2 regions of the Rubrobacter aplysinae genome follow, and region 1 is predicted to be linked to the other one. Evidence: riboswitches for the same ligand, from Rfam matches in the RefSeq annotation. Region 1 holds a riboswitch; the other holds the start of a gene.

Region 1 (15,896 bases):
GAAGAGGCCGGTCCAGAAACTCCAGAGGACCCGAGTCGGGAGCCTGCCTCCCGGCATCCGGCTGTGAGATAATCGCGTTCAGCTGTTAGAGGGCAGTATGGAGGGTAAACCTTTGCAAAACTACGCGGCGCGGTGGCCTAAAATATCCATAGTCACCCCTTCCTTCAACCAGGCCGAGTACATCGAGAAGACTATTTTGAGCGTTCTGGATCAGGGCTATCCAAACCTGGAGTACATCATCATGGACGGTGGCTCCGACGACGGGAGCGCAGAGATAATAGAGCGATACTCGGATCACCTGGCGTACTGGCAGAGTCAGCCCGACGAGGGCCAGACCGACGCTCTTGCAAAGGGCTTCGAGAAGTCAACCGGAGACATCCAGGGCTGGCTCTGCTCGGACGACCTGCTTGAGCCCCACACCCTTCAGGAGGTCGCAAAGACCTTTACCCGTAATCCCGACTGGCAGGTCGCCTACGGTGACAGCCTGTGGATAGACGGCGAAGACAACCCGATCCAACCCAAGAAAGAGATACCTTTCAACCGCTTTATCTGGATGTACGACTACAATTACCTCTCGCAGCCCTCTACCTTCTGGCGCCGCGAGCTGTACGAGAAGGTCGGCGGCCTGGACCCGAGTTTCAACCTGGCGATGGACGCCGACCTCTGGGCGCGCTTCGCCGAGCACACCGGACTGCACCACGTACCGAGGCGCTGGTCGCGGATTCGGTTCTACCCGGAGCAGAAGAATCAGCGTCTACGGGACCGGAGCGATGAGGAAGACGCCGCCATCCGAGCCCGCTACCTGCCTAACGAGCCGCCCTGGAGCCAGCGGACCAAAAAGGTTCTCGCCAAAGGTATGAGGGTGGCGCTCAAGCTACGTCGGAGAGCCTACTGGTAACGGGAGAACTGGTCGTTCTGAAACAGCTAGACCTCCTAAACCATGCACGATGTTTCTCGAGTACATCGTTAGATGCTTTGTGCGCGTAATTCGAGGAGTCTAGTCACAGCGCTAGTCTTATGGTGCGACATGGTGCTAGCATTTTCATATACTTTGATGTTAATAAAGTGTAGTCGTGTGTAATTCCACTTCCATTTTCATACGCTCCTCTATATAAGTTACACCAATGTTGGTGACTAAAAGTTAAGAAACATAGCGAGTCGCTTACCGTCTTACAGTACGACTTCGCCAGACTATAGAGGAGAGGGGAGCGGACATGGAAACCGTTTTGCGTATTTCGGTTTCAGGGGGAGTATTCAGAGTAGGGCGTCTCATAATAACGTTCGCCGCTCTGATCGCCGCAATCGCGTTGTACCTCGGTTTTCCTTCCACTGCTCTAGCCCTCGAAGAGACGCCGGACGAGGGAACCTGGCACGTAACCGGTGGGCGGGTCGAAACTTCTGCTCTCTCCGAGGACGGACAAACCCTCTACATCGGGGGCAATTTCAACAAGGTTTGGCAGCAAGCTCCAGGAACAGGGGGGCAGAGCTTCGCCGCTAACGGACTCGCCGCCATAGATGTACAGAGCGGCGCCGCCATCCAGAGCTGGAACCCGCAGGCCAGCGGTGGTGAGGCACATGTCTACTCTCTCGCAGTAGAGGGCAATAGCGTTTTCGTTGGCGGCAACTTCTCATCAGTCAATGGTCAGCCAAGGCAGAACTTGGCAGAGCTAAACGCGATAAATGGCTCGTTGACCTCTTTCGCACCAGTGGTTGATGATGGGAACCTCGACATTACCGTTATCGTCCGGGCTCTTGAGGTCAGCAACGGCAAGCTCTACGCCGGAGGTCAGTTCCAGAGGATAGACGGCAGCCTGAGGAGTAACCTCGCCGCCTTCGACCTCCCCAGCCGAGATCTCAATCCGCAGTGGAAGCCTAGGACCAGGGGAGTCGTACGGGCTCTGGAGCCTGCCGTTGATGCGCAAACGATCTTCGTAACCGGAAGCTTCGACAACGTTATAGGTTCTACCGACGAGAATTTCAGCGAGCGCAAAGTAGTGGCGCGCTTTGACTCTGCCAGCGGAGAGTTGAGCCCCTGGTACGTCCCGAAGAATTTGCTGCGGGGAGATGAGCCCCAGACCGGCTGGGTCCTCCTGGCTACCTCCAACCGCCTGTACGGGGGTTTTGGAGACAGAGGCTCCAACTACGTCAAGTCCTTCCGGCTCGACAGTGGTAACCAGGCCGCGCAGGACTGGTCCTTCAATACCGTAGGAGACCCGTACGCCCTCGCTTTCTCTCAGGATGGCTCCAGGCTGTTCGCCGGCGGACACTTCGGTACCGTCAGGCTTACGCAGACCAACTGCGGTGAGGCTGTTAGGGGCCTGATCTCCTTGAATCCGCAGAACGGTCAGCCGTACTGTGACTGGATCCCGAAGATGGAACTTTTCAACCAGGATCAGTGGAACGGGCACACGGTTCACACCATACAGACCCCTGGAAACTACGCTTGGGTGGGTGGCAGGTTCTACTCGGTCTCCGGCGTCGAGCAGAGGAGCCTCGCCAGGTTTACGGTCAACCAGCCTCCCGAGCCGATTCCGGCCCCCGAGCCCGTAGGCGAGGTCAAGGTCAACTTCCAGACCGGGGAGGCCCCGGTCCCCGAGGGCTACGTCAAGGACTTCGGCGAGAAGTTCGGCTCTCGGGACGGTGAGAACCAGGGACAGGGACTCTACTACGGCTGGGTTGAGCCCGGGACAGATAACCGGATCTCGCTGATAGGCGACGGCCGCGACCGGGACACTAGCCCCGACCAGCGCCTCGACACCCTGATGCACATGCAAAAGAGCGACGAAGGCGCCTGGGAGATACTGGTGCCAAACGGCGAGTACAGGGTTACGGTAAGCGCCGGAGACGCAGGCTTCACGGACGCTGTCTACCAGCTAAACGTCGAGGGCGAAGCTACCATAGACGGCGCCACCCCCACGGACAACGAGAGGTTCTTTAACGCCACCAGAACGGTCGAGGTCACGGATCAGCGCCTGACCGTGGACCCCGTCGGCGGCCAGAACACCAAGATCAACTACATAGACATCAAAAGCCTCGACGCGAACCTCGTCGCCGACTCTCAAGCCCTGGACTTTGGTAATAAGGGCCTTGGGTTTAACTCTAAGACAGACGAGTTCGCCCTAAAGAACACCGGAAACTCGGCGATAACCGTGGGGGACATTGCAATCCAGGGTGCGGACAAGGGAGACTTCAAGGCTACGCTGCCTGGTGATGGCACCATCGCCCCCGGCGAGCAGGCCACCGTGCAGGTTGAGTTCCGCCCGGAGTCGGTCGGAGCAAAAGAAGCGACGCTCGTGGTGAACCATAGCGGAAGCAACCCCGCAGTAGAGGTCGGTCTCTCCGGTAATGGCGTCTCCAACGGAGCCGGTTGTACGATAATAGGCACTAGCGGAGACGACACGATCGAGGGCACTGCAGGTGACGACGTGATCTGTGGCTACACCGGAAATGACACCATCTATGGTCGCGGCGGCAACGACGAGCTCCAGGGCAGAGCCGGAGCAGACAAACTCTATGGCGGTCCTGGAAACGACAAGCTTTACGGTAACGGAGGTAATGACGAGCTCTATGGCGGAGACGGGGACGACCTGCTGGTAGGCGGGTCGGGCAACGACCTGCTTAACGGAGGACCCGGTAACAACGACGAACGACAGTAACATCCCACTCGCAAGGACGGCCGGAGTGGATGCTCCGGCCGTCCTTGCGTACGGTTCTGTTACATCGGAGTCTGAGCCAGATATCCCTCTTAGGCTCTGCAGCAGCTCGATGTACAGGTTTCCCACGAGCTGCTCTCGAACCAGGGGCTCACAAATGAGCGTCGAAGTAGATTAGGGTGTGAAGAGATGCCTAAGAAGATATTGATTCCAGCGGGTCTTCTCCTGACATTCGTCCTCGTAGCTACGGTTCTTGGGTTATGGGGGGATGTCTCGGGCGAGAGTCTGATAGGAGCAGAAGATTCCGCCGATGGCCCTGAGAGCTCCGTCGCCAAAGCACAAATAAAACAGCTCATAGATCAGGCAGAGCCCGGGGATACGGTGAGAGTGCCCGGAGACCGGGTATATCGGGAAACGGTAGTAGTAGACAAACCAATAACGCTGGTCGCCGAAGAAGGAGCGGAGATCCGGGGCTCCGACGTCTGGAAGGGCTGGCAGCCTGACGGCGGCGTGTGGCGCTCGGAGAAGACCTATCCCGAGCTGCGGGTCGAGGGCCGTTGGCGGTGCGAGGAAGGCACCGGCCAACGGTGCAAGCAGCCGGAGCAGGTATATCTCGATGGCGAGCCGCTGGAGCAGGTCCGGCTCGGACCCGGGGAGGGAGAATTTACCCTCGATGGGGATCGCAGGGTGCTGCTCGGCGAGAATCCGGCGGGAAAGACCGTGGAGGTTAGCGTCCGCGACAAGTGGATAGAGGGACGTTCGGAAAACGTAACCATCCGAGGCTTTAGCATGCGCCACAGCGCCGGAACAGGGATCAAGAACAACCTCCAGGCCAACTGGCGCGTTATAGGCAACGACCTCTCTTACGCCCACACAACGAACGTAACTCTCTCACAAGGACCAGGAATGGTCATCGAGAACAACAACTTGCATCACGCTGGACAGATGGGCCTTTCATCATACAAAGCACAGATAAAAATCCGCGACAATCGAATCCACCATAACAACACTGCCTCCTTCAAAACCGGCTGGGAAGCCGGGGGAATGAAGATCAGCGCCGCAACGGACGTGCTCATAGAGAAAAACGAAGTCTTCGGGAACAAGGACATCGGTATCTGGACCGACGTGGCTACGACCGGCCCACAAAAGATAATGATCCGTGGCAACCGGGTTCACGGCAACCCGAGACAGGGTATCCGGGTGGAGATCTCAAAGAACGCTGAGGTTACCGGCAATGTCGTCTACGACAACGGCATGGGTTACCCGCCGGACGATCCGAGCGGCGCAGGCATCACCCTTTCCGGCACCTACGATTCACAGGTCTCGGACAATACGCTCGCATACAACAACAGCGGTATCGTGGTGGTCAACGCGAACCGGGAGAAAGGCTTCCACACGGTAACCAACGTGGTCCTATCCTCAAACGACGTGATACAGGAGAAGGGTCTGGCAGTGGCCTGGATGAAAGCGTACCCCAGCGGCGACATTTTCAACATAGCCTCGGGCAACGGAGGTCAGGATAATCGCTACTACTACCCGGACCCGCCCAGCGGCGAGAGCCGCTACAAGTGGGAACGCTACTATGAGAGGCTTTCCGGCTACGAAGAAACCCCCGCCGAATATAATGGTAGCCAACTCTCGGATAAAGAGAAAGACGCCGTGCTGAAAGAGAATAGTATTACTCGGGAACGGTAAAAAAGCTCTTACGAGCCGAGCTCGGTTATTTTTCTGAATCAACAGATTTCAGCTAAAGTTTCCCCTACGCCCTACCGATAATTGATTCTATAAGAGCGATAAAGGCAAACTCGCCGTGAGGCGGGGACGCAAAGCCTAAGGACCTCGAAGCTCTAACAGAGACGAGGTAGCCTGGTTGCCGCGAGATTTCTTACGCGTTTGCGTCCCTGCCACCCAGACAGTCTGGAGGGGACGCATGTTCAATAGTTCGATACCCGCTTATCCGAGAAGCCTGAAGAGGGCTTCTCCGCGCCTTGTACTATCATGCGCTATCGGCGTAATTGCGGCCGTTGTACTGGCGTTGGCTTACCCTGATCGGGCGGAGGCTCTCAAGCCGGATTGCAAGGTTTCTTTGCAGAAAAAGGTCAACGCCGCATCTCCAGGAGACGTAGTAAATACCCCGGACAGATGCATCTTTCGCGAGAAGGTTACCATCAACAAACCCATTACTCTCAGGGGGGGTCGCGGAACCGAGATCCGCGGCAGCGAGCTGTGGAAGAGATGGCGTAGGACGAGTAGCGGGCTCTGGCGCTCGGAAAAGAGCTACCCTAGGCAGCGCGTCGAGAGTCGCTGGCGCTGCAAGTCGGGCACGAACAGCTGCCGCAAGCCCGAGCAGGTCTACATCTACGGTAGAAAGCTAGATCTCACCAACGACAGGCCGGAGGCAGGCGAGTTTGCCCTCGATGGGCAGCGGCGCATACTACTCGCTAATAACCCGCGTAACAAGACCGTGGAGGTCACGTTGCGCAACAGGTGGATTTTCGGTGGAGCTCCCCGTGTGACCATAAAGGGCTTCACCATGCGTCACTCGACAGGGGCGGGAATAAAGAACGATCGCAAGAACTACTGGCAGGTTCGCAACAACAACCTCTCCTACGCTCACACCGTCAATCTCGCGCTCTCAAAAGGGCCCGGGATGGTCGCCGCGGGGAACCGTATACACCACGGTGGTCAGTTGGGCTTCGCCTCGAACGAGGCGAGTGTAATCCTAGCCAATAACAGGATAGTCTACAACAGCATCAAAGGTTTCGACCCAGGTTGGGAAGCGGGAGCGATGAAGATAAGTCAGGCCCGGTACGCCCGTATCGTGCGCAACAACGTACACCACAACGGCCACTTCGGCATTTGGACGGACGTCATCCAGGAAGGCAGGCAACGGGTGAGGATCGTTGGTAATCGGGTCCATCACCACGCCCGGCAGGGTATACGGGTTGAGATCACCAAGAATGTTCTTATCAGGGGCAACAAAGTCTACAATAATGGTCTCAGGTACGGGGGGGATCCAAACGCTGGATCGGGCATCGGCCTTTCAGCTTCATATAATGTAAGAGCTATCGGCAACGTGCTCGCGCGCAATCGTAATGGCATCGTGGTGGTTAACGCAGATCGCGGTTCTTACGATCACGTGAACAACGTCAGGCTAAATAGAAATACCGTCATCCAGAGAGACGGCAAGGCCGCTGCATGGTTTAAAGCCGTGAGAGGCGGCAATATCTATAGAAAGTCAGCGAATAATGGCGGGTACCGCAACCGTTACTGGTACCCCGGTAGGAGGGGCTCAGAGGGAGACGGCGTCCGCTACAAATGGTCGGACGGATACCAGAAGCTCGCCAAATACAAGCGTAGTGGACCAGATTCTGGATCGTACTACCTCACCAACAGCGCAAAAAGGGCGGTGCTAAAGAACCACAAAATGTAGAGCACATCGTAGTAGAGCCGGGGGAATTATGGACTCTAGCCCCCGCTCTTTACAGACGAGGTTCTCAGGAACCACTCGTAGGTTTGCTCGATGCCGTTGCGCAGGGGAGTCTTCGCCCGCCAGCCGAGACTCTCCAGGCGGCTAACGTCGAGTAGCTTGCGCGGAGTGCCGTCGGGTTTAGAGGTATCGTAGGCGAGTCCGCCCTCGAATCCAACAACGCCGCGCACGAGACCCGCGAGCTCCCCGATGCTTATATCTTGACCGACACCGACGTTCACGGGCTCGTCGCCGGAGTAGATCCGCATAAGATATACGCAGGCGTCGGCCAGATCGTCAACGTGCAAAAACTCCCGGCGTGGGGTTCCGCTGCCCCACACCTCCACGCTCTCCGCGCCGCGCTCTTTAGCCTCGTGGAACTTACGGATCAGCGCGGGCAGGACATGGCTGTTTCGTAGGTCGAAGTTGTCTCCGGGGCCGTAGAGGTTCGTGGGCATGACGCTTATATAATTGCTTCCGTACTGGCGATTGTAGGACTGGCAAAGCTTTATGCCCGCGATCTTCGCAATGGCGTATGGCTCGTTGGTAGGCTCTAGCTCGCCGGTCAGTAGATGCTCCTCTTTCATGGGCTGCGGCGCGAGCCTAGGGTAGATGCAGGAGCTTCCCAGGAACAGGAGCTTCTCTGCATCGTGACGGTATGCGGCGTCTATGACGTTTAGCTGTATCGTCAGATTGTCCCGGATAAAGTCCGCCGGGTAGGTATCATTGGCCATGATGCCGCCGACCTTCGCCGCCGCCAAGAAGACGTACTCCGGTTTCTCGGAGGCAAAGAAGTCCTCTACGGCTCTGGCATCGGTAAGGTCAAGCTCGGCGCTGGTGCGCGTGATCAGATTTTCATAGCCTTCGCCTTGTAGCCTGCGGAGGATAGCGGCGCCGACCAGGCCCCGGTGTCCGGCGACGTAGATCCTGCTGTCTCTGTCCATCTGGTCTGCGGGGCTCACTGGCTCGCTACTCCTCTCGGGACGAAGGCGTGTCCAGCCTCTTTGAGCGTCTTCTCCTGGCGGGCTAGCTCGAAGTCGAAGTCGACCATGCGGCGGACGAGTTCATCTATGCGTACCCTGGGCTCCCAGCCGAGTGTCTCGCGAGCTTTGGTGGCGTCGCCTTCGAGCGCCTCGACCTCGGTTGGACGGAAGTAGCCGGGGTCTATCTCGACGTGGGCCTCCCAGTCTAGCTCCAGGTAGCCGAACACTCGCTCGACGAACTCGCGCACGGTGTAGGACTCTCCGGTTGCGATGACGAAGTCTTCCGGGGAGTCCTGCTGGAGTATGCGCCACATCGCCTCGACGTAGTCTTCGGCGTGGCCCCAGTCGCGGCTGGCGTCGAGGTTGCCGAGGTACAGCTTGTCCTGGAGCCGGAGCTTTATGCGGGTGGCGGCGCGGGTGATCTTGCGCGTCACGAACGTCTCTCCCCGGCGCTCGGACTCGTGATTGAAGAGGATTCCGTTGGCGGCGAACAGGTCGTAGGCCTCACGGTAATTTACCGTCATCCAGTGTGCGTAAACCTTGGCCACGGCGTAGGGGCTGCGGGGATAGAAGGGGGTAGAGTCGGATTGTGGCGGCGGCGCGGCCCCGAACATCTCCGAGGTCCCGGCCTGGTAGAACTTTATCTTCTTGCCGCTCTCGTTCTGGACGTCCCGGAGGGCTTCGAGGAAGCGCAGCGTGCCGAGGGCGTCGACGTTGCCGGTGTACTCGGGCTGCTCGAAGGAGATCTTGACGTGCGACTGGGCCCCGAGGTTGTACACCTCGTCGGGCATCACCTCTTGGAGAACCCGGCGGAGACCACTGGCGTCGGTAAAGTCTCCGTAGTGGAGCCGCATGCGGGCTTCGGGGTCGTGGGGGTCGCGGTAGAGGTGATCTATGCGGTCGGTGTTGAAGACTGAGGCGCGGCGGATTATGCCGTGTACCTCGTAGCCCTTGCTCAAGAGCAACTCTGTCAGATACGAGCCGTCCTGGCCGGTGATGCCGGTGATCAGAGCCTTCTTGTTCTCGTCAGCCACGCGACCCTTCTTTCTCGTCTCTCTTTTTCCCGAATCTTCCGTATTCCCTGACCAACTGTAGCGCGAGCAGCGCCACGAACCTCGGGTTGTGTCGAGCGTAGCGCCTCCAGAGCCTCCTGGGCTCCCGGTACAGCCTGTACGCCCATTCGAGCCCGGCAGACTGCATCCAGCGCGGGGCCTGCGGGATACGCCCGGTGTAGAACTCGAACGCGGCCCCGACCCCGATCATAGCCGCCGGTATACGCCCCTGATGTGCCGCCATCCACCGCTCCTGCTTGGGACATCCGAGCCCGACGAACAGAATGCGCGCCCCAGACTCCGCTACCTGACGGGTAAACTCCTCATCCTCCTCGGTGGTTATCTCGCGGAAAGGTGGCGAGATGCCGCATGCCACCTCGAGGCCCGGAAAGCGTCGCCGCAACTCCTCCCCTAGCTCTCCGAGCACCTCTGGCTTGCTGCCGTAGAGCCCGACTGGGAGGCCTTCCTGAGCGGCGCGGGCGGACACCTCCGCCACAAGATCCGTACCGCGCACCTGAGAAGCGCATTTCACCCCGAGCAGCCGCAAGGCCCACACCAGCGGCCTGCCATCGGGGGTCACGAGGTCTGCCCCGCCCACCACCCGCAGAAACTCTGGCGATTCGGCGGCCTCCATCGCCATGTGGACGTTGGCGACGCATACGTAGGCCGAGCGGCGCTCCGAGGCCCACCGGACTATCCGCTCCGAGGCATCATCGTAGGATGTCGCGTCCACCCGCATCCCGACCACCGCTCTGGATGTGAGACTCGCGCCACCGGGCGACGCGCCGCCGGAGTTCAAGCACGCACCCCCGCCCCGGCGGCCGACTCGTAGATCCCGATAAGACGTCGGTAGTTCTCCTCGGCGGTGTACTTCTCTTCGAACTCGGCACGGGCCGCGCGGCGCATCCTGGCCCGGCCTTCGGGCTCTCCTAGCAAGCGTTCCACCTGAGAAGCAAGGTCCGCTGCGTCTCTGGGCCGGAAGCGGAGCCCGGTGCGCCCGTGCTCGACGAGTTCGGCGACCGCGCCATGATTAGCCGCGACTACCGGGGTACCGGCGGCGAAAGATTCCGCCGCGACCCGCCCGAAAGTTTCGTAAAGCTCTGATGGGAAGACGAGGGTGAGAGCCCCCCGCATGAGAGCATTCACCTCTTGCATCGTTTTTCGCCCGAGCCACTCGACGCGAGGATTGGTTTCCGCAGCCCGAGCCACGAGGTCAGCGAGTGGCCCGTCGCCGACGATCTTGAGCGGTACACCCTTGTCCAGCCTCTGCCAGGCCGCTAACAGGGTCCTAATTCCCTTATCCTTTGAGAGCCGGCCGACGAAGAGCGCGTAGCCCCCCTCCCCGTTCCCTGGCCCGGGGTCCGAGTAAACGAAGTTCGGCTTGACGTGTAGCCTCTCCGGGGGGAGCCCGCCCTGCACCATCTTTTGCCGGGAGAATTCTGTGAGGGCTACGTAGGCGTCCACCTTGCTCGAGTAGGTTCCAAGGGCCCGATGGGCGGAGAGCATCGCCGCGACGAGGCCGGTGGCCGCGCGGCTATTCCGGTAGCAAGCGTGCAGAACTCCGGGCCAAGGAACGACCTTGCCAAGACAATCCTCGCAGGGAGCACCGTCACGATAAAAGAGCCCGTTTGGACACAGCAGCCGGTAGTTGTGGAGGGTCTGCACGACCGGCACGCCCTCGGAGGCGGCCGCATAGTAGGCCGAGGGTGAGATCAGGGGAAAGGTGTTATGCAGGTGCACCACGCCCGGGCGCTCTGTACGCATGACATCCCGCAGTTCCCTGTAGGATGCGGAGCTCCAGAGCGTCTCTTTGGTCAGGGCGGCATAGCCAAGCTCCTCCACCCGGTCATTGGTCGTGCGGTACCGCATCACTTGGTGACCGCGGGCCTCTAGCAGATCCGCCTCCTCCTCGAAGACCAGATCCTCGCCCCCCGCTTGCTGATACTCGTTGTGGACCGTAAGCACCTTCATGGTTTACAGGATAATGCAATCTTTTCCACGGGGTTTGCTAAAGAGGCGAGCCATCGTCGAGAAAGCTCTGTATTCGATCGAGGAACCAGCGCCATACCCTGTCTTCGCCCGCGTCCGGCTCTATAACCCTCGCCTCGCCGTAGAGGAGGCTAACGTCCAGCAGGTAGGCCAGATATAGCCATGGGAGATGGCGTCGCCCCTCGGGCCATATCCTCCGTAGCAGGCTTTCGATCTCGTCCCGGCCCGGCAGATGCTCCCTCCGGCCGAGCAAGGCGGACTGTATGGAATGGAAGTAGAACAGATCATGCAAGGGTGTGGCGCGCTCTGCGGTATAGTCCCAATCGAAGACGAAAAGCCCTCGCGTCCCTATCCGGGTGTTCCAAGGGGCGAAGTCGCCGTGGGCCACGGAGAGCGGGACCCGGATCTCCCCTAGGCCGTGCCCCAGGCGATCCGCCGCCCTGTACAGCAGGCTGGAGGTCTCCTCCGGTAGCCCAGACTCTATGCGCTCCAAGGTACTAAAGAGGCGCGTATACGCCGGACTCTCCGAAAATACTCTGCCGGGTTCATCGGGGACTGAGCACTCAAAGAGAACCTGACAGAAGTCCAGGTGAGGGCCCGTAATGGAGTCGGGGCCGGGCCACGGCGGCCCACCGGAGATGACGAGTACTTCACTGGCGTCGCAGTGGAAGTGGCCGAGCACCCTTGGAACCCGGCCGTGAAGCTCCGGGGAGCCGGAGAGCCAGAGCAGATTGTGGCGTTCGGCCTCGAGCTTCGCCCGAGTGCGGGGGTTGGTAGCTATTCGGGCAAAGGCCAGCGTACGGCCCGTGGCATCGAGTACCAGCGCGGTACTCTTGCGGTACGCCCCGGGCGAGCCGACATAGAATCCGAGGTCCACCTCAGCACCGAGAATGCCGGCGAGCTCGTGCTCGAGTTTCTCTAACGGCTCTTCGGCAAGCGATACCCGCTGCCCCCGGAAACCGCCGCTAGCCACCGCGGCCCGGAACGCCCGTCCCTTGAGGCTCCGAGGGTGGAAGAACTCCCGGAGCCCGGCGCGGCGAATCTCCTTGCGGCCGGCGGGAAAGAGCCAGCGCGCCCCCCGAAGATTCGGATAAGCGGCGTAGGCGCGGCCCCCGTCGCCGAGGCTTACCTCAAGCCCCAGCGTATCGGAGACTGGTTCGTGAGGCTTGTCTTTCAGCTCCTCCTCCTTCGGGCGGCCTAGCTCCGGGGAGCGTCCCACAAATCCTACACGGTCCGGGGTGTCCGGGCTCTCTGTGCCAGTGGATCTAGATGTCTTCGCGGACCGCACGGCTATAGTGGAAGCCGGATCATCTTTAGTGCCCGTTAGTACGCGTCTTTGGACAGTAGGACACTCCCGACAGTGCGGGCGAGCAGCAGAATGTCTAGCCAAACCGACCAGTCGCGGACGTAATAGGCGTCCATCCGCACCCGGTCTCCGAAAGAGGTGCTAGAGCGCCCGGAGACCTGCCACGGGCCCGTTATGCCGGGCGGCACGCGCAGGATCTCGTTCTGCGTACCCCCAATGTCCTCGGACTCGCGCGGCAGGTACGGCCGGGGACCGACGAGGCTCATATCACCCCGGAGAACGTTCCATAGTTGTGGAAGCTCATCCAGGCTGGTCTTGCGTAGGAAATTCCCGACGCGGGTGATCCGGGGGTCATCTCGCAGCTTATGGTATAGCTCGTACTCTTCGCGGGCGACGGGGTCTTCGTCGAGCAGACGTTGTAGCCTGTCTTCCGCGTCCGGCACCATTGTCCTGAACTTCACGCACGAGAATAACCGGTTGTCCCGCCCCATCCGCTTGTCCTTGTAGAATACCTTGCCGCCACGAGAGTCCAGGTACACGAGCAGGCCCAAAAGTGCCAGCAGCGGCAGGAGCACTACCCCGCCGAGCACGGTCAATAAGATATCCAGCGCGCGTTTGAGCCGGAGCGCCCACGGGTCCAGCAGGTTGTACCTGACCTCGACGGCGAGGTTTCCTGCCAGGTCCCGGGCAACCACGGCGGAGTTCGTCATGCCGGCGAGGTTGGGCATGATCAGGACATGCCGGAAGTTGACGCTGGCCCAGCCAACGAGCACGGAGAGCTGCTCCCGGCGCACGTGGGGCATGGCGAACAGCACGGTCTCCACGCCGCTTTTGCGGGCCAGCCCCGCCGTGTCGAGAAGGGTGCTCTCGCCGTCGGGAAAACCCTCTTCCGTCAGGTGCCCGTCATACTCCTTTAGGCTATAGTCGAGCAGGGCAACGGGGTGGTATCCGAGCTCCCATTCCTCTCTCAGAAGTTTGGCGGTACGCCCGCCGTTGTCGCCGGAGCCCATGATCACCACCGGCTTGCCCCACACCCCGAGACGCCGGAGCATCGCCTTCGTCGCGTGGCGAGTTAGGGGAGAAAGCACCAGGAGCCCGAACAAGCCCGTAAAGAGCATCAGGCGCGAGAGGGTGTCCACGAACTGGAACATGGTCGCGAAGACGATTATCGTGCCACCGGAGGCGAGCACCGTGTTCGTGTGACGCTTTAGCTGGTGGACGGAGTCCAGACCGTACCCTGGATACAGCCCCACCAGGGCGCGGAGGCCGATCCAGACGGCAGTTAAGGGCACTATGGCTACCACGGAGCTCTGGGATAACTCTCCCTGACCCAGAGCCCCTTGCAGAACGTAGGCGGCCCACCAAATCAGCGACGCCAGCACGAGATCCGAACAGAGCAAGCCACATACCGCCAGACGCCACCGCCACGCCTGCTTAAAGAGGTTCGTCTGATGACCAAACGACCTCTCTACCCTCGTTGGGACTAAAGTTACATCAGCCTGGCGTAATCGCTGTTCCACGTTGCTCCTGTCGCATACAACCGGCGCGCCCGCGCTCGAGAATCAATAGAGTCAGCTCATACTCTTCCCTGAGAACCTATGAGAGCCATGTAATCCTGTATGACGGGCTCGTTAAAGGGCTTATCGGGGTAAAAGCGGTTAAATGCACGTTAAACGGTGCAAAGTGCCGTCCCAACGTGCGTGCTTGGGTAGCACCAAAGTAGTAAAGATTCGGCAAACTCCCCGGTGACCCGCTTCCGGCTCCCGGTGATGGGTTTGGATTATTATGCTGGGGGTTATGAAGCTCTCGGACACGAAGGCCATAGCAGGGCCGGCATGTGCCCGGACGGCGGTACACCGTGAGCTCTGAGTCACGTCCACCAGGCATCTCTTCGCTCAGGAACCGGCTACTGTCCGGCAGCGCCTGGGCCCTTGGGGGCAAGGTCGGGGCGTCGGTTATTGGGCTCACGACGAACGTCATCTTGGCCCGGATGCTCTCACCCGGGGAGCTTGGAGCATACTTTCTGGCCCTGAGTATCGTCTCCTTCGGCGCGATAGTAGGGTGCTTCGGGCTGAACAGGTCGGCGGTCCGGTTCGTGGCAGAGGCACTTGGCCTCGAACGCCGGGATCGGGCCCGCCGCATCGTGGCGCTGGTGATCGGCATCGGGGTGGCCGGGGCGCTCGTGAGCAGCGGGGCTTATCTGCTAATCGGTCCGCTAATCGCCGAGAGGCTTTTCGGATCTCCGGCGCTGGTCGCGGTAACCGGGCTGGTTGCGGGTTGGATCGCGCTCTCCACCGTGCAGGAACTCTTTGCCGAGACCTTCCGGGGTTTTCACGACATCCGGCTCGCCACGCTTTTTGGAGGCGTCGCGACCGGCGGGAACAGCGCGGGCCTGATAATGCGGGTGATGCTGATCTTCGCCCTCGCCACGGTGTGGCTCGCGGGCGGGGAGACCGACCTGACGACCGTAATGCTCGTAATGGTCGGCTCTGCCTCGGTCACCACGTTCATGTCGGTCTTGGCGCTCAGGGTAAGGATGCGCTCTGTGGGCTCGACCCGTTCGGGTAGAGGCGAGGCGTCTGTCCGGGAGGTGCTGGGGGTCTCCGCCCCGCTGTTCATAAACAACATTACCGTCTTCTTTCTAACCCAGTCGGACCTGTGGATAGTGGGAGCCTTCGGCTCCGGGGAGGAGGTTGCGATCTACGGCGCGGCCTCCCGATTCGTTGCGCTGGTCACCATGCCGCTACTGGTGGTCAACGCCGTCCTGCCGCCGGTCATAGCGGAGATGTACGCACAGGGCGAGCGGGGGCGCCTGGAGGGCATGCTACGGCCTTTCGCCACGCTCGCCGGGATACCGTCGGTGATCGCGCTCGCGCTCTTCGCCCTCGCTGGCGGCCCGATACTCGGCCTCGTGTACGGAGAGTTTTATGCGGGCGGGGCCCTGGTGCTCGCGCTACTCAGCCTCGGCAAGCTCGCATTCGTGGTGTCCGGCTCGTGCGGGCTCACGCTCCAGATGACCGGCAATCAGACCTTGATCATGTGGATCTCCATCCTGAGCGGGGTCCTCTTCTTCGTCGGGGCGATCTGGGCCGTACAAGCCTACGGGGCCGCCGGGGTTGCATCGGTCTCTGCGGGGTCCGTGATCTTCCAGAGCCTCCTGATGGTGCTAGCCGCCAAGTGGAAGACCGGGATCTGGACCCACGTCAACCTCTCGGTGGCCCCCGTGCTAAAGGTGCTTAAACGGAGATGACCCTTGCAGAGTCAGAAAACTTGATCTTATAGTTACCAACACTTGGTGGCTTTAAACAGACGTTGGAGAGAGGTAAAGGAGCCTGGAGATGAGAGTGATCGCGAACTCCGTACCGAAGAGCGGGACCCATCTGCTGCTACGATTGATGACGCTGCTCGGTCTGGACCTGGTGGACTTTGGCGGGCTGAAACCGA
Region 2 (15,896 bases), on a different contig from region 1:
GCGGAAGGGCTCCACTCGATGGCCGTACGCTCCGAGGGACAGTACGGAATAGAGGAGGGGCTCATCTCCTCGTTCCCGGTCAGGCTGCACAGCGGCGGCGGATATGAGGTCGTCGAGGGCCTGGAGATCAACGACTTCGCCCGCTCCAAGATCGACATCACCGTAAACGAGCTAAAGGAAGAGCGCGACGCCGTCAAGGAGCTCGGGCTGATCGGATAGCCGCGTTTTACCTCCGACGAAACGCGGCTATCAGCGGCTCGGCTATCAGCACTCGGAAAAACCTGTAGAAGCCCGGGAGCCTCCATCGTGAACGACGGAGGCTCCCGGGCTTCTAGCTAGCGGCTAACCGCTGAAAACTGACCGCCCTAAAACGTTCTAAACCACCTTGATCCTCTTGCGGGACTTTGTCTGTGCGATTCCGGCTGCGACCTCGTCGAAGGAGCGGGTCGGGGCCGAGTCCTCGGGATAGAGGGCGTTGCCCGGCTCACCGGAGTCGTCCGGCAGTATGGGAATTCGGCTCATCAGGTGCGCGCCGAGCTCTTCGGCGACCTGCTCGCCGCCGTTGCCGCCGAAGATCTTCATCTCCTTGCCGCAGTCCGGGCACTCGGCGTAGCTCATGTTCTCCACCACCCCGGCGAGCTTCAGATGAGCCTGCACGGCCATCTTACCCGCCTTGACCGCGACGCGGGCGGCGTCCGCCTGTGGCGTGGTGACCACGAGCGCCTCTGCCTTCGGGATCATCTGCGCCACCGTGAGCGCCACGTCGCCGGTACCGGGCGGCATGTCCACGATGATGAAGTCCGGCTCGTCCCAGTACACGTCGCGCATGAGCTGGGTTAGGGCCTTGTTCACTATCGGGGCGCGCCAGATTATGGCCTGCCCCTCCTCGACGAAGTTGCCCATGGAGATGAACTTCAGCCCCGACTCGGACTCTATCGGGAAGATCACACCCTCAACCACGTTCGGCTTCTCGGTGGAGCCGAGCATCACCGGCACCGAGGAGCCGTGGACGTCGGCGTCCAGCACCTCCACCGAGTGACCGGCGCGGTCCAGCGCGGCGGCCAGGTTCACGGCGACAGTAGACTTGCCGACCCCGCCCTTACCGGAGACCACGGCGATGATCCTGGTCCCCGACTCATCCTTGAAGGCGGGAGCGAGTTCCGACGGGCCGCCATGCAGCGAGGTGAGGAGGTTCTGGCGGTCCTCGTCGGTCATCACACCGAAGTCCACCTCTACCTTCTCGACGCCGTGTATCTCCTTTAGACGGTCCTCGACGTCGGTGGTGATGCGGTGCTTCATCGGGCACCCGGCGGTGGTCAGCGCGACGCCGACGGTTACGGAGGAGCCCTCTATCTCGACGTTGCGGATCATGTTCAGCGAGATGAGGTCACGCCCGATCTCGGGGTCCCGCACGTCGCGCAGAGCCTCCCGGACACCAGCCTCCGAGAACCCGTCTACAGGCTCCTCCGGCTCGGGCGTGCGGTCTACGAGGTTGTCGGCGGTCTCGGAGGAAGCGTCGAACCCGGCCGCGGGCTCCGCGCCGGCATTCTCACCCCCAGTCTCCTTGTTACCGCCGCGTCTGCGAAACCAATCAACCACTGTTTAAAAACCTCCTCCGAGCCCCGCCCTACGACGGAGAATGGCGCGTCAAAATCCCACTCTTTGCACGCAGGATCTTACCATACGCCCCTCCGAGTCCCGGCCGGCTCAGAGGCGGCTAGCGGACCACCCGGAATCTCTTGGGCGCACTCCTATTGCCGAAGTGATCCCCGTCCTTGTAGCGGACTACGGACACGGCGTAGTTACCCGGTCTCGGCGGCTTGTACACGAAGCGGTACTTGGACCTGCTGTCTAGCCTATCCCACTGCCGGTCTATAAGCCTGCCGTTGCGCCGGACGACGAGCCGGACCTTACCGGCATGTTTGGGTATTACGCGGCCCACTACACCACGACGTCGTCCCAGCTTCACGTTTGACTCCTTGGCCCGGATCGTCACCTTTACCCGCACGTTCACGCGCTCGGGACCACTGACCGCGCGCTCAAGACTCTGGCCCTCACCAGAGAACCTTGCCCGGTAGTAGGTGTGCTTGCGAGGTCTTACCCCTCTGATGACGAATCTGCCTTTCGGGTTGGTGGTGGCCTCACCATCCCGGACGCGCCGGAAGCCCTTTGCGCCGAACGGACGCTGCAGAAGCTCCACCTTTCGGTTTGCCACCGGCTCTCCGCCGGAAGTCAACTTTCCGCCGAATCCCGCTTTACCCGGGAACTCCAGCACCCTGCGCCCGGCGCGGAGCGTCAGATCGGTACCGCCGAGCATGCGGGCGGCGTTTAGCCGGTCACCCGTAACCGTCTTGCCATTGAGGTCGGAGGCCCTGTCCGCGTTTCGGAGGATTCTACGCTTTAGCTCGGCGGCGCCCGCGCCGGGGTTCTGGCTTTCGAGCAGGGCCGCAGCCCCGGCTACGTGGGGGCTCGCCATCGAGGTACCGCTCTTGTAGCCGTATCCGTTTCCGGGCACCGTGCTGAGTATTCCTACTCCTGGAGCGCCGAGGTCCACCGTGTCCGAGCCGAAGTTGGAGAACCTTGCGAGACGATCCGAGCTGTCGGTGGCGGCTACGGATATTATGTTGTTGTTATCGTAGGAGGCTGGGTAGAAGGGGTCCTGGTCGTTGTCGTCTCCCACGCCGTCCGAGCCGCCGTTTCCGGCCGCCGCGACGAGCAGGTGCCCCTGATTCCCGGCCCGGGTGATCGCGTCTTTCAGTGCCCGGGAGCGGCCACCGCCGCCCCAGCTGTTGTTGCTGATGTTGGCGCCGTTATCCACCGCGTAGTCTATGGCCTTGATCGCGTCGGAGGTATACCCGGTCCGCGGGCCTATAAACTTTAGTGGCATGATGTGGCCATCCCAGTTGACGCCGGTTACGCCCCGGCCGTTGTCTCCCTGGGCCGCAATGGTCCCCGAGACGTGGGTGCCGTGGTCGTCCACGCTCCCGGAGTCGTACACGGTCTTGTCGTCGTTGAAAAAGTCCCAGCCGTTGCGGTCGTCCACGTAGCCGTTGTTGTCGTCGTCCTTGCCGTTGTCCGGGATCTCATCCTGGTTGACCCAGACGTTGCCCCGGAGGTCCGGGTGGTCTATATCCGTCCCGGTATCTATTACCGCGGTTACGGTTCTCTGGCTCCCGGTGCCGACATCCCACGCCTCGGGGGCATCTATATCTGAATCCTGAGTACCGCCGGTCTGGCCGGTGTTGTTGAGGCCGTAGAGGTCGTCGTACCTCGGGTCATCCGGCTCGGTGGCGCTCGGAAAGAGCTTGAAGTTGGGCTCCGCGTACTCTATCCCGGGGGCGTTCTCGTAGGCGTTGACCGCCGCCTGCACGGGAAGATCTCGCGGAAGCTCCACCACGGTTATATCAGCCTCTGGGAGGCGCTCTTCTACCTCGGCGTTGTTTGCGCGGTTGACCTGCCCTAGCCGGCGGCCGGGGGCATCGTCTTCGGGCTTCACCAGTATCTCGTCCTTTGCAAACCCCGGCTCCGTGGGAGCTTTGGCGACGGGCCCTTCCCGGGGTTCGGGCTGTGCCCGAGCCTTGTCGCCGGCTACGGCCACCAGGAGCCCCGAGGCCAGCATCAAGGACATTAAAAGCGTTACGTAAAAATTCCGCACCTTGTCTCCTTCTAACGAAGAAGCCAGATGCCCCTCCGCTGTTCGATGGCCCGGCTGCCTGCGTGAGGCCCGTCGCTTTGCGCACCCGCCTCGCGACGGGATCGCCTTTTCGCAGCGTTAACATTGCTTTCATTACGAGAAACTTATCGGATAGAGAGCTTTATAGCTTTAGAACGACGCCGCGTAAGTAATCTGGCTTACCAATCTTGTACAGCCCCCGATGACGGTGCGGCGGGGCTAGGGCCTGTACTCGCCGAACACCGCGCGCAGAGTGTCCGACACTTCCCCGACCGTTGCGAATTCGGAGAGGGCCTCTTTCATCGGGTACAGGAGATTCTCGTCCCCGGTCTCCGCAGCAGCTTTGAGTCGAGACAGCGCCTTCTCCACGGCGGAATTATCCCGGGTCTCGCGCAGCTCGGCCAGGCGCTGTACCTGGCGCTCGCGGATGGATTCGTCAACGGTGTGCAGGTCCATCTCCTCGGCGTCCTCGCCGCCGCCGGTGTAGCGGTTGACGCCGACTATGATCCGCTCCTCCCGCTCGACCTCACGCTGGTAGCGGAATGCTGCTTCCTCGATCTCGCGCTGCATGAAACGGTTCTCCACCGCCTCGACCGAGCCGCCCATCTCGTCGATCTGCTCGATGTAGCGCCAGGCCTCCTCCTCGACGGCATCGGTCAGTGACTCGACGTAGTAAGAGCCGGCGAGGGGGTCGGCGGTGTCGGTCAGGCTGGCCTCGCTGGCCAGGATCTGCTGCGTGCGCAGCGCGATCCGGGCGCTATGCTCGGTGGGGAGTGCGAGCGCCTCGTCGAAGGCGTTGGTGTGCAGGCTCTGGGTTCCACCAAGCACGGCGGAGAGGGCCTGTACCGTGGTGCGGGCGATGTTGTTTTCGGCCTGCTGTGCCGTGAGCGAGGAGCCGGCGGTCTGGGTGTGGAAGCGGAGCTTGAGGCTCCGTTCATCTTCGGCCCCGAAGCGGTCCTTCATTATCTTCGCCCACATCCTCCTCGCGGCGCGGTACTTGGCGGCCTCCTGGAAGAGGTCGTTGTGGGCGTTGAAGAAGAACGACAGGCGCGGGGCGAACTCATCCACGGCAAGCCCGGCTTCCACCGCGGCCTCGACGTAGGCTATGGCGTTTGCGAGGGTGAAGGCGAGCTCCTGCACCGCCGTCGAGCCCGCCTCACGGATGTGATAGCCGCTTATGGAGATCGTGTTCCACCGCGGCGACTCGGCGGCGCAGTAGGCGAACATGTCCGTGGTGAGGCGCATCGAGGGCGCGGGCGGGTAGATGTAGGTGCCGCGGGCCAGGTACTCCTTGAGGATGTCGTTCTGGGTGGTGCCCGACACGTCGGCCGCAGTGGCGCCCTGCTCCTCGGCCACCAGGGTGTAGAGCAGCAGGAGCGTGGAGGCGGTGGCGTTTATGGTCATGGAGGTAGAGACGTCTTTCAAGGGGATGCCGTCGAGGAGGTCGCGCATGTCGAGCAGTGAGTCTATTGCGACGCCGACCTTGCCGACCTCGCCGACGGTCAGGGAGTGGTCGGAGTCCCGGCCCATCTGGGTTGGTAGATCGAAGGCCACCGAAAGCCCGGTCTGACCCTGCTCTATGAGGTACTTGAACCGCTCGTTGGTCTCTTTGGCCGAGCCGAACCCGGCGTACTGGCGCATGGTCCAGGGTCGGCCCCGGTACATAGAGGGATACGGACCCCGGGTGTAGGGGTACTCGCCAGGATCTCCGAGACGCTCGTCGTAGTCGAGGTCGGAGACGTGCTCCGGGCGGTAGAGGGGATCCACCTCGACACCGGACTCCTTGTAGCGCCTGTCCTCCGCTCCGGCCTTGCCGCTACCGGTCTTACCGCCACCAGACTTCCTATCGGCCACGTTATTCTTCTCCCTCTTGGGGGTTGGTCGCGGGATGCTCGCAGAGCTCGGTCAGGACGCCGAAGGCTCCTCTGGGGTGGATAAACGCCATACGGACCCCTCCGGCTCCTATCCGGGGCTCCTCGTCTATGAGGTCCACTCCCTCAAGGGTGAGATCCTCTAGCACGCGAGACAGGTCTTCCACCTCGAAAGCCACGTGGTGGAACCCTTCTCCGTTCTTGTCGAGGAACTTGCCAACCGGCGTATCCGGGCCGGTGGGCTCCAGGAGCTCTATCCGGGACTCGCCGACGCCGAACATCACGGTACGGATGCCCTGATCGGAGACCTCTTCGGGCTCGCTTGCCTTTGCGCCGAAGTGCTCCTGGTAGAAGTCCGCGGCGTCTTCGAGGCTCCGGACCGCGTAACCCAGATGGTGAATCTTTTGCAACAATCCCAAAACCCCCAGACTTTCCAGAGCCTTTTCAGGGCCTCTTCTTCGGCCCGCGGTTGCTAGAAGCCGCTCTGCTCGGTGACCTCGGCCCACTCGGAGCGGCCGGAGGCCATGTCAAGGATCTCGGCCATCTGCAGCGCGTCGTCCCCGCTAAACCCTCGTCGGCCGCCTTCGGGCAGGAAGACGTACTCGCGGCCGTCCGAGTAGCGCAACACTATGCGTTTGACCCCGGCTCCCTGGGGAGGTGGACCGCCCTCTGTCAGCCTGCGGCTACGCTCTATGCCGTGCATCCGCTACCCCCTTTTTCTCGTCTTACTCTTCTGCTGGCCGCGTCTACTCGCTGCTCAACCGGTACACTATGGTTTCGAGGTAGGCGGAGGCCTGCTGCAGCTCGTAGGAGCCGAACTCCCGGCGCAGCCGGGGCCTGAATATATCCTCGTCCCCGGTGTCGTACTCTATGCAGAGTTCTCGTATTCCGTGGGGGTCCAGATTCTCCCCCATATCCAGCGGCGTCCCCTGCCAGTTCCGGGATTCCTCTGTCAAAGGTTCCTCTGTCAAAGCCTTACTTCCTCTCTTTCGAACGGCCCGCTAACGGTACACACCATGCCCGCCGGGCCTCTACAAGTCCCGGGGCGACTAATCTCCACGGACCACCAGCACCGGGCAGAAGGCTTCGCGCACGACGTACGTGGAGACGCTGCCCCGAAGGGCGTACTGCAGAGGCCCGAGCCCCCTGCTCCCCACCACCACCATTCCGACGCCCTCATCCCGGGTAAGTTTTACTATCTCCCGGGCCGGGTTCTTGCCGGGTACCACGCTGGACCGCCCGACGCTGCCCCCGGCAGAGTCTATGGTCTGGCTTTTCTCCTGTAGAAGATCCTGGGCCTTCTTCCCGACATCCGCGTCGGAGCCCTGACTCCTGGGAGTGGAGGTCTCGGTTATCTCCTCTCCGACGTAGATCAGGTGTATCTCGGCCCCCGTCTTCTCCGACAACTCCGCCGCGGCGAGGACCGCGGACTCCGAGCTGCGGTTACCGTCCGTCGCCACCAGTATCATGCCCGGGAATATCGTCACGTTTGCGGCTCCCTTCGACTCGTCGCCCTCCGCCCGGTCTTTTCCGGCCTCTAGACCGGCCCCGCTATGTTACTAAATTACTAACAAGAGCTTATAAGGAGCTTACGCAGAGCCTCCAGAGGATTCTAAAGCCTCTAAAAGGGCCAGAGCGGGGCCGCCGCTACCAGAACTGGGGCGAACAACAGGGCCGGTAGCATGTTGGCCACCCGGACCTCGCGCAGCTCCAGGAGCCCGAGCCCGAGGCCGAAGATGAGGACGCCGCCGGTGGCGGTGGTGGCCGAGATCATGGCCCCGGTAACCGCCCCTTCGAGCAGCCCGGCGCCGAGCGTGATCGAGCCTTGCACCACGAGCACCGTGCCCGCCGACAGCAACACCCCCCATCCGAGCACCGCCGCAAAGGAGAGCGCCGCGATGCCGTCGAGGGTACTCTTGAGGGCGAGCAGGCTGAAATCTCCCGTTATCCCGGCCTCGATGGAACCGAGCACGGTGAGCGGCCCGACACAGAAGAGCAGGCTCGTGGTCACGAACGCCCGGCTGACCGGGCTTCCGCCCCCGGACAGCCGCCGCTCCAGATAATCCCCGAACCGTTTGAGGCCCCGGTCTATCCCGATAGCCTCGCCCACGATGAGCCCGGCGACCACGCTAACCAGCGGCACTAGAGGGTTATCGTGCTCCAGAAAGTTGGAGACCCCGACCAGCAGCGTAACGATGCCGATGGCGTGCAGCGCGGTTTGCCGCATACCCTCCGGCAGGCGCGCACCCGCCAGAGTCCCGAGTCCGCCGCACACGAGGACGGTCGCCACGTTCAGCACGGTCCCCGTCAAGGCCACTGGAGCCCGGAGAGTACATAGGGTAGCCCGTGGGGTAACTCGGAGCGACGCATCGCGGGCAGTATAACGGCGCAAGCTCCGCCTACACCTCTGTACCGCACCTCTGTATAATCATCCACCGGCATGGACGGTCCCTCTGGACCTCTGGAGGCTCTGTCGGGACTGTTAGAAGACTAGATACGCGGGGAGCTGGTAAGTTGGATCTCTACGAACATCAGGGTAAAGAGCTCCTGAGGAGCTTCGGGCTGAAGACGCTCGACGGGATGGTGGCAACCACGCCCGCCGAGGCGAAGGAGGCGGCACAGAATATAGGCGGCACCGTCGCGGTCAAGGCCCAGGTACTCGTCGGCGGGCGGGGCAAGGCTGGCGGTATAAAGGTGGTGGATAGCCCCGAGGAGGCCGAGAAGGCCGCAGAGCAGATTCTCGGTATGGACATCAAGGGCCACACCGTAAACAAGGTGCTCGTCGAGGGCGGCGCGGACATCGAGAGCGAGATGTACCTCTCCATAATGGTGGACCGCTCCGAGAAGAAGCCCCTGATCCTGTTCTCCACCGAGGGTGGCGTGGAGATCGAGGAGGTCGCCGACCGTAACCCCGAGGCGATAGTGCGCCAGCACGTGGACCCGCTCGTGGGCCTCGTGCCCTACGAGCAGCGGGAGGTAGTCTTCTCCAGCGGCCTCTCGGGCGACACCGCAAAGGGCGTTAGCAAGGTCATCTCCGACCTGTACCGGGCCTTCCAGGAGTCGGACGCGAGCCTCGTCGAGATCAACCCGCTCGTCACCACCAAGTCTGGCGAGATGCTCACCCTGGACTCCAAGGTGACCATAGACAACTCCAGCCTCTTCCGGCATCAGGACCTGGTATCCGAGGAGGACACGCGCTCGGCCGATCCAGGCGAGCAGCGGGCCCAGGAGGTCGGCCTGCAATACGTCAAGCTCGAAGGCGACGTCGGTATCCTCGGCAACGGGGCCGGGCTCGTTATGTCAACTCTGGACGTGGTGGCGCAGGCCGGCGGCGAGCCGGCGAACTTCTGCGACGTCGGCGGCGGCGCGGACGCGGAGAAGATCTCCGAGGCCCTCGACATCGTGACCTCGAACACCGCGGTCAAGAGCGTCCTGTTCAACATCTTCGGCGGCATCACCCGCGGCGACGAGGTCGCCCGCGGCCTCTTGACGGCGCTTGAGCGGTCGAACCTGGACCTGCCGATAGTCGTGCGCCTGGACGGGACGAACGCCAAAGAGGGCCGTGACATCCTGGCGGAGAACACCCCGCAGAACGTCTACACCGAGACGACGATGCTCGACGCGGCCCGGCGGGCCGTCGAGCTGGCGCACGGTTAACGGAACGCGTTAACAGAAACTAGATAAAGCCAGAGAAGGCCAGAGGAGGCAGAGTTGCCGATACTCGTAGACGAGAACACGCGCCTGGTGGTTCAGGGCATCACCGGCCGGGAGGGCGCGTTCCACACCGGCCGTATGGTCGAGGGCGGCACCCAGGTCGTCGCCGGGGTAACGCCGGGCAAGGGCGGCCAGGAGTCGCAGGGCGTACCGATCTTCAACACCGTGAGCGAGGCCGCCCGCGAGACCGGGGCCAACGCCAGCGTCATCTTCGTGCCGCCCGCCTTCTCGGGGGATGCGATCTTCGAGGCGCTAGACGCCGGGATACAGACGGTCTGCTGTATCACCGAGGGCGTGCCCGTACAGGATATGCTCCGCGTCTCCGGCTACATCGCGAGCAAGGACGCCACGCTTATCGGGCCAAACTGTCCGGGTGTGATCTCCCCGGAGCAGTCAAACGTCTCCATCATGCCCCAGGACATCTTCAAGCAGGGCAACGTCGGCGTCGTGAGCCGCAGCGGAACGCTTACCTACCAGGTGGTCAATGAGCTGACACAACGCGACATTGGCCAGTCCACGGCGGTCGGCATCGGCGGCGACCCGATCATCGGGACGAACTTCGTCGAGATTCTGGAGAAGTTCGAGGCCGACCCGCAGACCGAGTGCGTGGTCATGATCGGCGAGATCGGGGGCAACGCCGAGCAGCTCGCCGCCGAGTACATCCAGTCGGAGATGAAGACCCCGGTGGTCGCCTACATCGCGGGCTTCACCGCCCCCGAGGGCAAGACGATGGGCCACGCCGGGGCGATAGTCTCCGGCGGCGACTCCACCGCCGAGGCAAAGAGCGAGGCGCTGAGGCGCTCCGGCATCCAGGCCGCCGAGAATCCCTCCGAGGTTGCGGAGCTGGTCGCCGACGCCCTCGGAGTCTCCTCGGCCACGTAGCTCACCAAGCTCATCTAGAGCGAGGCGGGTTTTGTATAGAAAGAGGGCGCGTGTACCGGGCGCGCCCTCTTTCGGCTTTTCGCTGTTCCTCGTTGATGCTCACTGTTCCTCGTTGATCGCCCGGGAGAGGCGTATACTATCGGCCTTGTGAGCTTCGTGGACTATACAGCCGCTTCTCTCGGGTATTTCGGGGAATAGTACGCCGTGCGCGTCTTTATAGTCGGGGCGGGAGAGGTCGGGTTCAGCACGGCCCACATGCTCTCCCGCGAGGGGCATCAGATCACGATGATCGAGGAGAGCCAGAGCCTCGTGGAGCGGGTCGGGGACCAGCTAGACGCGCTGGTGATCCAGGGCAACGGCGCGAGCCCGAAGATACTCCGGGAGAATGGCGCGAGCAGGGCGGATCTCCTCATAGCCGTCACCGACTCAGACGAGGTGAACATCACCGCCTGCGTGGTCGCCAAGACCCAGGGCGTGGAGCGCACCGTCGCCCGGATAAGAAACAACGACTACTACGATACCAGGGACCCGTTCGCCACGGACATACTGGGGATAGACTTCGTCATCCACCCCGAACGCGCCGCCGCCGAGGAGATCCGGGAGGCCCTCCGGGTGCCGGGCTCGGTCAACGTCGAGACCTTCGCCGGGCGGAGTATCGAGGTGGCGGAGGTCGCGATCAAGAGCGACTCACCGGTCGTGGGGCGGGCGATCCGGGAGGTAAAGTTTCCGCAGCGGAGCCTGATCGTGGGCGTCGTGCGCAAGGGCGACGCCATCGTGCCGAAGGGCGACACCGTGCTACAGGAGGAGGATCACATCTTCCTCATCAGCGAGCGGCGTCACATCCACAAGGTCGTGGCGGCGGTGACGAAGAACACGCGCAAGATAGACGAGGTGATGATCTTCGGTGGCGGCCGCATCGGGCTGCGTCTGGCGCTGGCGCTGGAGAGCGACGGCGTCTCCGTAAAGGTCATAGAGAAGGACGCCGAGCGCGCCCGGTACGTCGCGACCCGCTTGCGAAAGGGCCTGGTACTGCACGACGAGGGCGTCTCGCGCGACTTCCTCTTACAGGAAGGCGTGAACCAGACGGACGCCTTCGTGGCCGCGACCGGCGACGACCGGGCGAACCTGCTAGCGAGCCTGTACGCCCGCCAGCTCGGGGCGCGCACCACCGTCTCCATAAACAGCCGCGCCGAGTTCTCGCCGCTCTCGGAGGCGCTCGGGGTGGACGTGCCCATCGCCCCGAGGCTCCTGACGGCGGGCGCTATTCTGCGCTTCGTGCGCGAGGGCGACGTGGTCGCGGTAACGCTGCTGGAGACCGGGGCCGAGATGATCGAGCTCAGGGTCCCGGACAGGTGCCGGGTAGCGGGCCGGCAGCTCGCCCAGATCCGCTTCCCTCCAGGCGTGATAGCGGGCGCGATTCTCCGCAACGGCGAGGTGATAATTCCGGGCGGCGAGGACGTGCTGATGCCGGGCGACGACGTGGTGGTCTTTACCGTAGAAGCCGCGGTGGACGAGGTAGAGAGGCTCTTTTCCCCTTCGTAGGGGGAGCCCATGCATCCCCGCCTCATAGCCAGCGCCGTGGGGATAGTCGTCGCGTCCGGCGGGACCGTGATGCTGGTGCCCGCCCTCTACGCCCTGCTCACGGGCGGCTCCGTACTGATCCTGCTGGTCCCCGCCCTGGCGGCGGTCACGATAGGGATCGCCACCTTCGCCGTCCTCCGGCCCCGGTCGCGGGCAATGTACACCTCGATCCGGGACGTGTTCCTGATCGTGGTCCTGAGCTGGTTCGGGGTGGCGATGGTCGGGACACTGCCTTACATCCTGTCCGGGACCCTGAGCCCGGTCGAGGCCTACTTCGAAGCCATGGCGGGCTTCACGACCACCGGGGCCTCGAATCTCGTTCAGATCGAGGAGGTCGAGCCCGCGCTGCTCCTGTGGCGGAGCCTCACCCAGTGGACCGGCGGCATCGGTATCGTCTTGCTGTTCGTCGCGGTCGGGCCGCTCGTGGGCTTCGGGTCGAGCCAACTCTACTCCGCGGAGATGCCGGACCCGGTCGGGGAGCGGATCACCCCGCGGATTCGGGACACCGCAAAGGGTCTGGCCTACATATATCTGGTCCTGACCGCGGGCGGGGTCGCCGCGCTCTGGGTAGCGGGTATGGGGCTCTTCGACGCCCTGAATCATTCCCTCACGACCGTCGCGACGGGAGGCTACTCCACCCGCTCGGAGGGCATAGGAGCATTCGACTCCGTGCTCGTCGAGCTCGCGATAACGGGCGGCATGCTGCTCTCGGGTTCGAGCTTCGTGGTCTACTTTCTGGCCGCGCAGGGCCGGCTGCGGCGGGTGGCGGGAAACCGGGAGATAATCGCCTACTTCACGTTCTTCGTCGTGGGCGCGGTGGTGGTGGGCACCGGGCTCCTGACCAACAACGAGCGCGACACCTTCGGCGCGGCGGCGCTCGACGCAGTCTTCCACAGCGCAAGCCTGCTAACGGGCACGGGGTACGCAACCGCCGACTGGGGTAGCTGGGACCCGCTCTCGGCGAGCGTGCTGATGGTCCTGATGGCCATAGGAGGCTGCGCCGGCTCGACGAGCGGCGGGATCAAGGTGGTGCGCGTAATCCTGCTGGCCCGGCACGCCGCCCAGGAGGTGTTCCGCATCATCCACCCCCGGGCCGTTACCCCGCTGCGCCTCGGCCAGCAGGTGATCCCGGAGCGGCTACGCACGGCGTTCCTCGGGTTCTTCTTCCTGTACGCCCTGACCCTGGTGATCGGCACGATCCTGATCTCACCCTACGTGCCCACGTCCGGGCAGGCATTCGGGGCGGTCTTCGCGTGCCTGAACATCACCGGCACGGCGCTCGGACCCGTCGGGGACACCGCGTTCTACGTCGGGCTCCCGGCGGTCGCGAAGGTCGAGCTGACCATCTTCATGCTGCTCGGCAGGCTGGAGCTCTTCACCTTGCTCGTCGTGCTTACCCCGGCCTTCTGGCGGCGCTAGATTTCCGGGCTCAGACGAAAGCCGTACCGCCGCTGCGACGGGGGTCGGCGGCGGCCTCGATCTCGCCCTCGGGGGTAAGCCGCACGGCGTTCACGCCGCCGAAGTACATGTCGGGGCCGTCGTAGGACAGGATACGGTCGTACCCGGCGGTCGCGGAGGCTGCGCGGGAGCCGGCCTCGTACGCGAGGAGGCTACCCTCCGGCAGATCCTCGGCGTGAAAGCGTGGCGCCCGCACAGCCTCGGCCAGCGGCAAATCGTGATCCAGGACTCCGACCAGCGTCTGGAGTATGGCGGTGGGGATACGCGATGCGCCGGGTGAGCCGAGGGCGACGATGCCGCCCGCCTCCGAGGAAACGACGGTCGGGCTCATGCTGGATATAAGCCTCTCGCCCGGCGAAAGTGCGTGGAAGCCGCGCGGGTTCAGCTCCGGCTCTCCGAGCGTGTTGCCCATCGGGATGCCGGTTCCGGGCACCACTAGCCCCGAGCCATAGCCCATGCTCTGGGTTATGGAGACGGCGAGGCCGCTCTCGTCAACGCAGGAGAGGTGCGTGGTGTGCGGCGAGCCGAAGCCCTCCGATATCTTTCGGCGCTGGGCCTCGGCGTATTCCTCGCCGGTCAGCCGCCCGGCGACGCGGAGGTTCTCCGCGCCGTCGGTGTACGCCGTGGCCCGATCCGCGAGGGCGAGCCGCATGGCCCCGGCCACGAGCGCGGCGTAGTCCTCGTCGGGGAGGGTGGAGATCTCCTGCCCCGAGAGCACCCGCAGCATCTGGGCCAGCGTCGGCCCTCCGGCGGACGGCGGTCCGTTGGTGTGGATCTCACCGCGCCCGTACCCGACGGTCAGGGGCTCGCGGACGACGGCCTCGTACTCTTCGAGATCCCTCTGGGTGATGATGCCGCCCATCCCGAGGACGTACTCCGACACGCGCCGCCCGAGCTCGCCCCGGTACAGGTAGTCCGCCCCCCTCTCGCCCACCGCTTCGAGCGTCCGGGCGAGCTCCGGGAAGCGCACCTCCTCGCCCTCACGGTACACCCGCTCGCCGCCGTCACTACCGGAATCCCGGGTGTAGAAGGTCCTGCGGGTCTCATCCGTAAGCCGCAGCACCTCCTCGGCAACCACGAGCCACAGGGCGCTCGTCCTGCACAGGTAGAACCCCTCACGGGCGAGCCGGGTCGCGGGCGCGAGCGTCTCCCTCAGAGTGAGCCTGCCGTGGCGCCGTAGCAGCGTCTCCCAGCCCCGCAGGGCCCCCGGCACGGCGCAGGAGGCGGCGCCGACGGTGGATCTTATCCCGGCGCCGTACTTCAGGATCTTTGTCTCCGCCCAGCCGCCCGAACCGAACCTCTCCTGCGGCAGCCCCTTGCCGGGCATCGCGTCGTAGTAGTCTACGAGCTCCGCTCTTTTCCCAACGCCGCCCGGCGGGCGGACCAACGCGAACCCGCCGCCGCCGATGGAGCTCATCAGGGGCTCGGTCACGCCTACGGCGGCTGCGGCGGCAACGGCGGCGTCGGCTGCGTTGCCCCCGGCGTGGTAGATCTCGGTGGCTGCCCCGGCGGCGTACGGGGTGCCCGCCGCGGCGGCGAAGCGTGTTGCGCCCACTGTCTCGTTGTCTTCCATAGTTGGCTATCATACCCACAGCCGGAGGCACACGCCCGGCGTTTAACCGAGAAGGAGCCAGATTGCCGACAGAGGATGCCGGACAGACGCCGCGACCGCGCTTCAACACCGCCTCCGACGAGGAGATAATGGAGGGTAACGTCGCGGACGTGTACTTTCACCGCACGATGGAGGTGCTCGGGTCCCGGGGACTTGCGGACGTGGAGACCCACGCCGAGGTAAGCCTCAAGACCAGCGACCCCGACGCCTGGTTCGTGCTCGCCGGCCTCGACGAGGTGGCGCGGCTTTTCGAGGATGAGGACGAGGTGGAAGTCCGGGCCGCGCCGGAGGGCACCGTCTGCCGGCCCTACGAGCCCGTCCTGACCCTCTCCGGTCCCTACGGAGCCTTCGCCGAGCACGAGACGGCGATCCTGGGCTTTCTGTGCCAGGCCTCGGGGGTGGCGACCGGCGCGGCCCGCTGCAAGCTCGCCGCCGGAGACCGCCCGGTGACCTCCTTCGGGGCGCGCCGGATGCACCCCGCGATCACGCCCATGATCGAGCGCGCCGCCTATCTCGGCGGCTGCGACGGGGTGGCCGTGGACCTCGCCGCCAGACGTCTGGGCATCCCCGCGACCGGCACCGTACCGCACGCGCTCGCCCTCGTCCTGGGCTCGACCGCCGAGGCCGCCCGGGCCTTCGACGAGGCGATACACGCCTCCGTGGCGCGCACCATCCTCATAGACACCTACGACGACGAGAAGTTCGGCGCGCTGATAGCCGCCGACGCCATACCGGACTCCATCTCCGCCGTGCGCCTGGACACGCCGGGCAACCGCCGGGGAGACTTCCGGGACCTGATGCAGGAGGTGCGCTGGGAGCTCGACCGCCACGGCTACGGCCACGTCGGCATGTTCGCCTCCGGCGGCATCGGCGTGGACGACATCCTCCACCTGAATCCGATCTGCGACGCCTACGGGGTCGGCGGCGCGATAGCCTCCGCGCCGATGGTCGACTACTCCCTGGACATCGTCGAGGTCGCCGGCGAGGATCGCTCCAAGCGCGGCAAGCGCGGCGGCCGCAAGCGGCTACTAAACATGCCGGACGGCTCCCGCAGAACGGTGCCCGCGGCCACGGACGTCCCGGAGGCCGCCACGGACCTGCTAAC

The links. A riboswitch is a leader RNA that binds a small molecule or an ion and turns the genes downstream of it on or off. The one in region 1 is predicted to bind cyclic di-GMP.
Region 2: linked by a shared signal. The riboswitch ahead of ABD53_RS09600 (S8 family peptidase) and the one ahead of ABD53_RS11820 (right-handed parallel beta-helix repeat-containing protein) in region 1 are both predicted to bind cyclic di-GMP.

The regions. Positions count from the first base shown of each region.
Region 1 is NZ_LEKH01000012.1:20,987-36,882, reverse strand. Features, by position in the region: gene ABD53_RS11840 (O-antigen ligase family protein) at 1-72, shown strand, start outside; gene ABD53_RS11835 (glycosyltransferase family 2 protein) at 113-898, shown strand; gene ABD53_RS11830 (calcium-binding protein) at 1,215-3,656, shown strand; gene ABD53_RS11825 (right-handed parallel beta-helix repeat-containing protein) at 3,843-5,348, shown strand; cyclic di-GMP riboswitch class I at 5,442-5,531, shown strand; gene ABD53_RS11820 (right-handed parallel beta-helix repeat-containing protein) at 5,584-7,086, shown strand; gene fcl (GDP-L-fucose synthase) at 7,122-8,066, opposite strand; gene gmd (GDP-mannose 4,6-dehydratase) at 8,081-9,139, opposite strand; gene ABD53_RS11805 (WecB/TagA/CpsF family glycosyltransferase) at 9,132-9,956, opposite strand; gene ABD53_RS11800 (glycosyltransferase family 4 protein) at 9,953-11,128, opposite strand; gene ABD53_RS11795 (phosphotransferase) at 11,166-12,365, opposite strand; gene wbaP (undecaprenyl-phosphate galactose phosphotransferase WbaP) at 12,470-13,852, opposite strand; gene ABD53_RS11785 (flippase) at 14,311-15,702, shown strand; gene ABD53_RS17330 (sulfotransferase family protein) at 15,791-15,896, shown strand, end outside.
Region 2 is NZ_LEKH01000008.1:52,908-68,803, forward strand. Features, by position in the region: gene ABD53_RS09590 (malate dehydrogenase) at 1-219, shown strand, start outside; gene ABD53_RS09595 (Mrp/NBP35 family ATP-binding protein) at 376-1,599, opposite strand; gene ABD53_RS09600 (S8 family peptidase) at 1,718-3,655, opposite strand; cyclic di-GMP riboswitch class I at 3,697-3,771, opposite strand; gene ABD53_RS09605 (acyl-CoA mutase large subunit family protein) at 3,893-5,527, opposite strand; gene mce (methylmalonyl-CoA epimerase) at 5,529-5,954, opposite strand; gene ABD53_RS16980 (hypothetical protein) at 6,017-6,247, opposite strand; gene ABD53_RS09615 (hypothetical protein) at 6,291-6,500, opposite strand; gene ABD53_RS09620 (universal stress protein) at 6,594-7,031, opposite strand; gene ABD53_RS09625 (DUF554 domain-containing protein) at 7,166-7,855, opposite strand; gene sucC (ADP-forming succinate--CoA ligase subunit beta) at 8,059-9,201, shown strand; gene sucD (succinate--CoA ligase subunit alpha) at 9,256-10,140, shown strand; gene trkA (Trk system potassium transporter TrkA) at 10,345-11,682, shown strand; gene ABD53_RS09645 (TrkH family potassium uptake protein) at 11,692-13,140, shown strand; gene ABD53_RS09650 (gamma-glutamyltransferase family protein) at 13,151-14,752, opposite strand; gene ABD53_RS09655 (nicotinate phosphoribosyltransferase) at 14,815-15,896, shown strand, end outside.